DNA from 2 places in the Zhongshania borealis genome. Region 2 is predicted to be linked to the other one. Evidence: predicted binding sites of a transcription regulator. Region 2 holds the regulator's gene; the other holds the start of a gene.
The links. The regulator LexA, encoded in region 2, represses DNA repair genes until DNA is damaged. The targets are predictions, from matches to a motif close to ACTGTNTNTANANACAGT.
Positions count from the first base shown of each region.

Region 1: recN (DNA repair protein RecN) is a predicted target of LexA. The motif match lies at 1,509-1,526, and genes of this name have one in related genera.

Region 1 covers NZ_BAABDM010000005.1:212,814-217,238, forward strand. Annotated here, with positions in the region: gene recN (DNA repair protein RecN) at 1-1,477, opposite strand, end outside; gene grpE (nucleotide exchange factor GrpE) at 1,670-2,260, shown strand; gene dnaK (molecular chaperone DnaK) at 2,381-4,309, shown strand.
Region 2 covers NZ_BAABDM010000001.1:892,167-896,591, forward strand. Annotated here, with positions in the region: gene ABD836_RS04215 (mechanosensitive ion channel family protein) at 1-912, opposite strand, end outside; gene ABD836_RS04220 (DUF6763 family protein) at 1,167-1,487, shown strand; gene lexA (transcriptional repressor LexA) at 1,663-2,265, shown strand; gene ABD836_RS04230 (hypothetical protein) at 2,270-2,686, shown strand; gene ABD836_RS04235 (hypothetical protein) at 2,746-3,009, opposite strand; gene ABD836_RS04240 (hypothetical protein) at 3,100-3,585, opposite strand; gene topA (type I DNA topoisomerase) at 3,586-4,425, opposite strand, start outside.

The DNA of each region.
Region 1 (4,425 bases), on a different contig from region 2:
GAGGTTGGTGGGTGACGCAGAGTACTTGGCTACGTTTACCGAGTTCGTTTAATAGTTTGCCAACGATTTCGGCGGTGGCGCCGCCAATGCCGACGTCTATTTCGTCGAATACGATGGTAGGTATTGCCGCGACCTGTGCTGTGACTACTTGGATCGCAAGGCTGATTCGTGAAAGTTCGCCACCTGAGGCGATTTTATTGAGTGGGCCTTTGGCGGAAGCTGGGTTGGTGCTAAGCAGAATTTCGATTTCTTCTCGGCCGCAGCTATGGGGCTCGTCGCTAAGAGCGTGCAGGGCAAAATCGACTTCGCAATGCTTCATGCTCAGGGCGCGGAGCTGTTCTTCGACGCGTTTTTTCATGGTGGCGGCAGCTTTGCGGCGTTTTTCGCTAAGTTTGGCAGCCTTGTCGTTATACGCTTGCAGGGCCTGTTGCTGCTCGGCGCGAAGTTGCTCTAGCTTTTCGTCGCTGGCGTTTAGGCCTTCTAGTTGCTCTGCTAGTGAAGTGTGAAGGGCGGGAAGCTCGCTCGCTTGTAAGTGATGTTTGCGGGCAGTTTGGTATATGGCGTCGAGTCGCGCTTCGACTTCAATTAGACGGTCTGGGTCGAGTTCGATGCTGTCTATAACATTTTGTAGCTCGCGCGCGGCTTCTTCAATTTGAATGCGAGCGCTTTCCATAAGCTGCGCGGCGTTGCTTTGAGCGGCGCACTGATGTTGGCTGCTATTCAATGACGACAGGGCCTGATGCAGAATGCCCATGGCGTTGACTTCGCCTTCTCTGCACAGCTGTAGGCTGTGATGGTTGGCGGCAAGAATCTGTTCGGCATTCGCTAATTGCTTCTGTTGCTTTTCTAGCTCTTCCAGTTCATTGGCTTGAAGGTTTAGGCGATTAAGTTCTTCTAGCTGGTAGCTTAATAGTTGTTCTTGGGCATTTTGCTCGGCGACGTTATCGCTCAGAGTGGCAATGGCTTTACTGCTGCGCTGGTATTGGGCGCAGTGCTCGGCAACCTGGAGTGCAAGAGCTGTGGTGCCGGCAAAGGCGTCGAGTAACTCGCGCTGATAGGGTTTTTGCAGTAGCGATTGGTGGGCGTGCTGGCTGTGGATGTCGATCAATAAGTTGCCAAGTTCACGAACGTCTTGCAAAGTGACTGGCTGGCCGTTGACATAGGCGCGGGAGCGGCCCTCGCTGCTTATGGTGCGGCGTAGAAGGCATTCATTGTCGTCATCGAGCTCATGTTCTTTTAGCCAAGCGCTTGCCGTTGGAATTTGGCTGATGTCAAAAAGCGCGTGTATGTCGGCACGGTCTGCGCCGGGGCGAACAATGCCGTTGTCGGCGCGGTCGCCTAAGGCGAGGCCGAGTGCGTCGAGCATAATGGACTTGCCTGCGCCAGTTTCGCCGGTAAGCACTGTCATACCTGGATGCAGTTCGATGTCGAGGCGTTCAGTTATAGCGTAATTGCTGATGTGTAAGTGGCTCAGCATAAGGTTCTCTCACGGTGGGTGTGGGAAATTGTCTGTATATTTATACAGTAAAGTGCTGTGGCAGAGCAATAGATCGTAAATAAGGTATTGAAAATTTTTCTCCCTGCCTTGAAAAAAAACGCTATAGCCCCATATACCAGTCAGCGCGGCCTTGCTGCCGCAAGAAATTAGGGTATGACGGAGATAGCTTAAGTGGCAGAAGATCAGGATAAATCAGCATTGCAGGATGAGGATGCGCAGGTAGAGGCGATTGTCGGCGAGATTCAGGATGCGCTTGATGGTGCTGATCAAGAGTCGGCCGCTGCCGAGGGTGTGAGCCTTGAGGTGCAGTTGGAGGAGGCTAAGCAAGCCGCTGCCGATGCTAAAGAGCAGGCGCTGCGCGCCGTGGCTGATGCTCAAAATATTCGTCGCCGTGCAGAGAAAGACGCTGAAAACGCCCGTAAGTTTGCTTTAGAGAAATTTGCAGGCGACATGCTAGTGGTGGCCGATAACCTCGACCGCGCTTTAGCCTCGGCCGATAGGAACAATGAATCGCTGAAGCCGATGATCGACGGGGTGGAGTTGACGCATAAATCGATGCTCGACGCTTTAGCTCGCCACAATGTTGAGTTAATCAATCCGCTGGGTGAACCGTTTAACCCTGAATTTCATCAAGCCATGGCCATGGTGCCGAATCCAGATGCCGAGCCCAACTCGGTAATGGACGTAATGCAGAAAGGCTTCACCTTGAATGGCCGTTTATTGCGCCCTGCCATGGTGGTGGTGGCTAAAGCGCCGGAATAAATTTTAATATTGTGTAAAAAATGGTCTATGTCCCCTTGAAAATTGTGGATAAGGGCCAATATCTGACAACAAGACATAGCGTTCGCCAAAAGTGGCGACCAGGTAAATCGGAGATTTAAAATGGGTAAAATAATCGGTATAGATTTGGGTACCACTAACTCTTGTGTAGCTGTTATGGACGGTGACAAGGTTAAGGTTATCGAAAATGCAGAAGGTACGCGCACTACTCCATCGATTGTTGCGTATACCGACGACAAAGAAATTCTGGTTGGTCAGAGCGCTAAGCGTCAGGCCGTTACCAATCCGCATAACACCCTGTATGCGGTAAAGCGTTTGATCGGTCGTCGTTTTGAAGACGATGTAGTTCAAAAAGACATTAAGATGGTGCCCTACAATATTTGCAAAGCTGATAACGGCGACGCTTGGGTAGAAGTGAAGGGTGAGAAAATGGCGCCACCGCAGATTTCTGCGGAAATATTGAAGAAAATGAAGAAAACCGCTGAAGATTACTTAGGTGAGAAAGTCACCGAAGCGGTTATCACTGTACCGGCCTACTTTAATGACTCTCAGCGTCAGGCGACTAAAGATGCTGGTCGCATTGCCGGTCTAGAAGTTAAGCGTATTATCAACGAGCCTACTGCAGCGGCACTGGCCTACGGTATGGATAAGTCTAAGGGCGACCGCACCATTGCGGTATACGACTTGGGTGGTGGTACTTTTGATATTTCCATTATTGAAATCGCAGAAGTAGACGGCGAGCACCAGTTTGAAGTGTTGTCGACTAACGGCGACACCTTCTTAGGTGGTGAAGATTTTGATATGCGCCTGATTGATTATTTGGCAGAAGAGTTCAAGAAAGAAAGCAGCATTGACCTGAAAGGCGATTCCTTGGCTGTGCAGCGTCTGAAAGAAGCGGCAGAGAAAGCCAAAATCGAATTGTCTTCTAGCCAGCAGACTGAAATTAACCTGCCTTATATTACTGCCGATGCGACCGGTCCTAAGCACTTGGTTGTAAAATTGAGCCGCGCTAAATTGGAATCACTGGTTGGTGATTTGGTTACTCGTTCACTTGAACCAATGAAGGTCGCCCTGAAAGATGCAGGTTTGTCTGCTTCTGAAATCGACGAAATCATTTTGGTTGGTGGTCAGACTCGTATGCCTTTGGTACAAACCAAGGTTACAGAGTTCTTTGGTAAAGAAGCTCGTCGTGACGTGAACCCCGATGAAGCGGTTGCCATGGGTGCGGCCCTGCAGGGTGCGGTACTGTCTGGCGAAGTAAAAGACGTTCTATTGTTAGACGTTACTCCACTGAGTCTAGGTATTGAAACCATGGGCGGCGTGGCGACTCACCTGATTGAGAAAAACACCACGATTCCGACTAAGAAATCACAGGTATTCTCAACAGCTGACGACAACCAGCAAGCAGTAACGATCCATGTTGTTCAGGGTGAGCGTAAGCAGGCCAGTGCCAATAAGTCTCTGGGCCGTTTCGACTTGGCAGATATTCCACCTGCGCCACGTGGCCTGCCGCAGATCGAAGTTACTTTCGATATCGATGCGAACGGTATTTTACATGTATCTGCTAAAGACAAGGCTACTGGCAAAGAGCAATCTATTCGCATTACCGCTTCAAGCGGTCTGAGCGAGGACGAGATCGAGCAAATGGTTCGCGATGCTGAAACTAATGCTGAAGCAGACAAAAAGTTCGAGGCGCTAGTGGTTGCTCGTAACACTGCAGAAGGCTTGGCTAACGCCACGCGTAAAACTTTGGAAGAAGCCGGTGATAAAGCTTCTGATGAAGAAAAAGCGGCTATCGAAGCAGCGTTGACTGAGGTTGATGAGGCGCTAAAAGGTGACGATATAGAAGCAATTGAGGCGGCAACCAAGAAGCTGACTGAAGCTTCTGGTGGCTTGGCAGAGAAAATGTATGCCGAGCAAGCGGCTCAGGCGCAGGCTGAAGGTGGCGCTGAAGAAGCTCAAGCTGGCGGCGGTGCCGATGATGTAGTCGACGCTGAATTTGAAGAAGTGAAAGACGACGACAAAAAGTAAGTACAGGGGCAGTAGCCCCACATAGCCGCATGCCAGACGGGAGACGGAGAACGCTGATGCAATTTTGCAGTGCGTTTTGCGCACTCCCGTTTCGCATGTGATGAGTGTCCAATTTT
Region 2 (4,425 bases):
CGCATTGTATTTATTAAAATTTACAATCAATGTTTTGGCCAAGTCTATGTCGGCGTGATTTTCCAACATAGCCCGAACCTTATCGATAATCGCCGGTAACCGCGCGGCATCGTCGTAGCGCACGCCGATAGTTTCATAGATTCGGCGATTTAGCATTCGTGATGGATTTTCGACAGAAATTTGAGCAAAGGTCGCATTCGGTACATAGAGCGGCCGCTGATCAAAAGTACGGATCCGGGTTTGCCGCCACCCGATATTTTCTACGGTTCCTTCAATATTTTTATCAGGAGAGCGAATCCAATCACCAACCGAAAACGGCCGGTCTAAATACACCATTAAACCGCCAAAAAAATTGGCCAGCAAATCTTTGGCGGCAAAGCCCACTGCAATCCCACCAATACCCCCAAAGGCTAAAACTCCAGATATGCTATAACCTAAATTTTGCAGAATCATTAATCCAGAGACTATGATCACCGCCGTGCGCACCAATTTACCCAATGCCATTACAGTAGTGCGGTCTATGGGTTCATCTTTCGCCGTATAGTCATCCGACAACAGACGCAATTCTATCTGCCGTACCAGTGCCACCAAAAACCAAGCGAGTATTAACACCACACCCACAGCGCGCATTGAATCTAGCGCTGAAAAAATTTCAGCATCAGTTGACCGCCCAATAATTTCCAACACATGACTGGCACCAACCGCCCAAACCATAAGTATTGCGGGCCGACGTGCGGCATCGAGAAGCGCGTCGTCCCAAAGGTTGCGAGTTTTGGCAAACTTAAGCGCCAAACGTGCCATCAAGCGGCTAACAAAAAGATTTGCCGCTAAAATGATTAGCACGACAATAAACACATCACCCAACCACGGATATTGATCAGGTTGAAAACTGTCCCACCACTGTTTAAACATCACCGTTTTCCGTCATCTTGCCTATACAATTTCATTGCTAAGCCGCGCTGGCTTATACAAATGCACCATAAAAAATCAGTTTTAAAATAATGATAATAATCAAATATCAGAGCTAGCTTACTGAATATACAGTGAATTGTATAAAAGGCCTACCGCCACAATCCATACCAAATTTAGGACCCCGCAAAAATACCTACTAGACAGCAATTTTCTAAGTGTTAGTTTGAACCTAGGCTTTAGCAGAGGTGGCAATCATGACAAGACTAAGACCCCAAGTCGGAAACTGGTATAAAGATATTGAGACCGAACAACTCTTTGAGGTTGTCGCCGTAGACGACGGCAGTGACTCTGTTGAAGCACAGTTAATCGACGGTGAGCTCTGTCAATATGACATGGAGAGCTGGCGACAATTGAATTTAGAACGAGTAGAAGAGCCCGAAGATTGGCGAAACGCCTTTGAATTAAGTGATGATGACTACCGTTTTCTCGACGACACTATGGTCCCGGAAAACTGGAACAACCCGCTCTCAGAAATCGAAACAGACGTTATAAACGGCTTACTGGACGAATACTGACTGCAAGCAGTCGTCACCGACATTATTAAAAAACATGCGCCACCCGTCTTAGTTACACTTTGACGGGTTTTTTATATCGCCGCAAAAACAGCAGCTCCTTCGCATTTCATACTTGCTATCCATAAAACACTGTATATACTGACAGTACCTGTATAGATAAACAGATACTAAAATTATGGAAAAGCTCACAGCACGGCAAGCCCAAATTTTACAGTTGATCAAAGACCATATTGCGGACACGGGCTACCCACCTACTCGTGCGGATATTGCTCGAGTACTTGGTTTCCGCTCACCGAATGCTGCCGAAGAACATCTTAAGGCCCTCGCCAGAAAAGGTGCTATTGAGATCATTCCCGGTGCATCAAGGGGCATACGCCTGCCAGAATATCTCGGCATCCCAGTTATCGGCCGCGTAGCCGCAGGTAACCCAATATTGGCAGAAGCCAATATTGAGGATTACTGCGATATGCCGGCGTCCATATTTTCGCCGAGTGCAGATTACTTTCTTCGCGTAAAAGGCGACAGCATGATTAATGTCGGCATTTTCGACGATGATCTATTGGCCGTGCACCGCACTAGCGAGGCTCGCAATGGCCAAATCGTCGTGGCAAGAATTGACAATGAAGTCACTGTTAAGCGTTTCCAACAACAAAAGAGCAAACACCTCATTGCCCTGATTGCAGAAAATCCGGACTACGAGCCAATTCAAGTAGATTTACGCGAGCAGGACTTTGCCATCGAAGGCTTAAGTGTTGGCGTATTACGGCGCGGGAGTTAAAAATATGACTTGTATAGAGCAGATCCCTCTACATTACGCATCTGAATCTGCGGTTGCCGCTGGTCAGATTACCGAAATCACCATGCACAGCGACGCTCACCTGTCTAAGCCGCTATTAGCGGCCATGCTGACCCAACTCAGTGCCAATTCTGACCAGCGCTGGCTTTGCTGGGTAGCGGATCGCCCACTAAAGCCTCTGCTCAGTGAATCGAACCATCAGCACGGCCGAAAAATACTGCAGGTTGTGTCTAATACTGATCGAGATTTAACTGAAATAGCTATTCGTGCCCTAGAACGCGGCAAAAGCCATACCGTGGCAATGCTACTAGAAAGGCCTCTGCGCGACGATGAACGTCTGGCACTGGCCAGTGCGGCCAAAGCAGGTGCTGCGGAGTGTTTAGTGATTTTAATGCAGGCCTAAGAGACCTAGAGCCCGAACTCCTACCCTCAATTCAGAGCAAGCATGGTCCAAGCAGATCGTTAGTGGACGATTTTGGCCTGCAATTCCAGCTCATCAAGGTCGGCTTCGCCATCTTCTGCGAAGGCGTCCTCTTCGGCAGCGGTAGATACAGCTTCAATACCGGCTTGCACCATGGCACGAGCTATTTCTAAGCATGAACCATTGATATGTTCTCTAGTTTCATCTGAGAAACGAATCGTCACTAGTGGGTTTTCGTCACCTTCAGAACGTTGTAACACAACGTCGCCGTTAGCAAGTTCAACCAATTCTAAATATGACAGCACAAAGGATTCCTTGATATTTCTAGCGCCAACACGGCGCCGTTGCCCGTATTGTATCAAACCTCTTAAGCTAGATGCCAACCGCGGTTTATTTCAATATTCCATTAAGGTGGCGCGATGACGAGCAATCATCGATTTTAATTCGTGCAGGCATACTGCCAAATCAGGTTTTGGCGCGTTTTCAATTTGACCATCCCAAGCTAACACCCCCCGTGGCGCGGGACTTGCAGCCGTGGTTTGGATGAAAGCGTAATTAACGATGACTTCTAGCCAGCCAGGCTCTACTTCCCGACCCGCTAACTCCTCCAGTTCTGGTGGAAGGTCATCTGCTACGAATGATCGAGCATTAAACTGCCCTTGGGGCAATGTCAGTGCAAACTTGGGCTGTTGATCTATCACGTCAGCAAGGTGGCACTGGTAGGCTAATAACAACTGCCACACGATTGAATCGGTAGTGGCGCGCTGAATGTGCCCGCCCCACTCATTCGCATCAGTTGAATCAAGCTGACCAAGATACTGCTCAGCAAAATAGATGTGTAAATTACACTGGCCGCGAAAGCTTTCTTTTAGTCCCGCCAATTACTTACTCACCTTTGTTTTCTTAGCTGGCTTTTTTGCCGCAGCAGTTTTCGTCGCCTTAGCGGCCTTTTCGCGCACTACCCACTTATCATTTTCGTAGAACGCTGCCCAACCCGATGGCTTACCGTCAACTTCGGTCTGCACATACTGTTCTTTGGTTTTGCGACTGTAGCGAATCACCGCGTCACGGCCCTCTTTGTCTTTGGCCGGCGCCGCAAACAAAAAGGCGTACTTCTCGTCGATCTCACTTTGATGTGGCAGTATCTCTTTTACCAAAGGCGCCCGAGTTTCTCTGTTCCGCGGAAAACCGCTAGCCGCCAAAAACAGCCCTGCAGCGCCGTCGCGGAGAATATAATGGTCATCGACTTTTTCACATTGGAGCTCAGGCATCGGCACCGGGTCCATCTTCGGAGGAGCGGCTTCGCCGCTGCGCAGAAGCTTGCGGGTGTTCTTACACTCCTCGCCAGTACAACCAAAATACTTGCCAAAACGACCCGTTTTTAGCTGCATATCTAGGCCACATTTATCGCATTCGATAAGTGGACCTTCATAACCTTTGACTTTAAAACTGCCCTCTTCGATTTCGTGTCCACTACAGTCAGGATTGTTACCACAGACATGGAGTTTTCGCGCGGCATCAATAATGTAGCTTTCCATGGCAGTATTACATATTCCACAGCGGCGCTTGCTGCGTAAAACCTTAGACTCAGCCTCATCATCGTCGCTATCGATGCTGACAAAATCTTCTGCTGCGACAAGGTTTATGGTTTGTTTACAGCGCTCTTTCGGCGGCAATGCATAACCGGAACAACCTAAGAACACGCCAGTACTGGCTGTGCG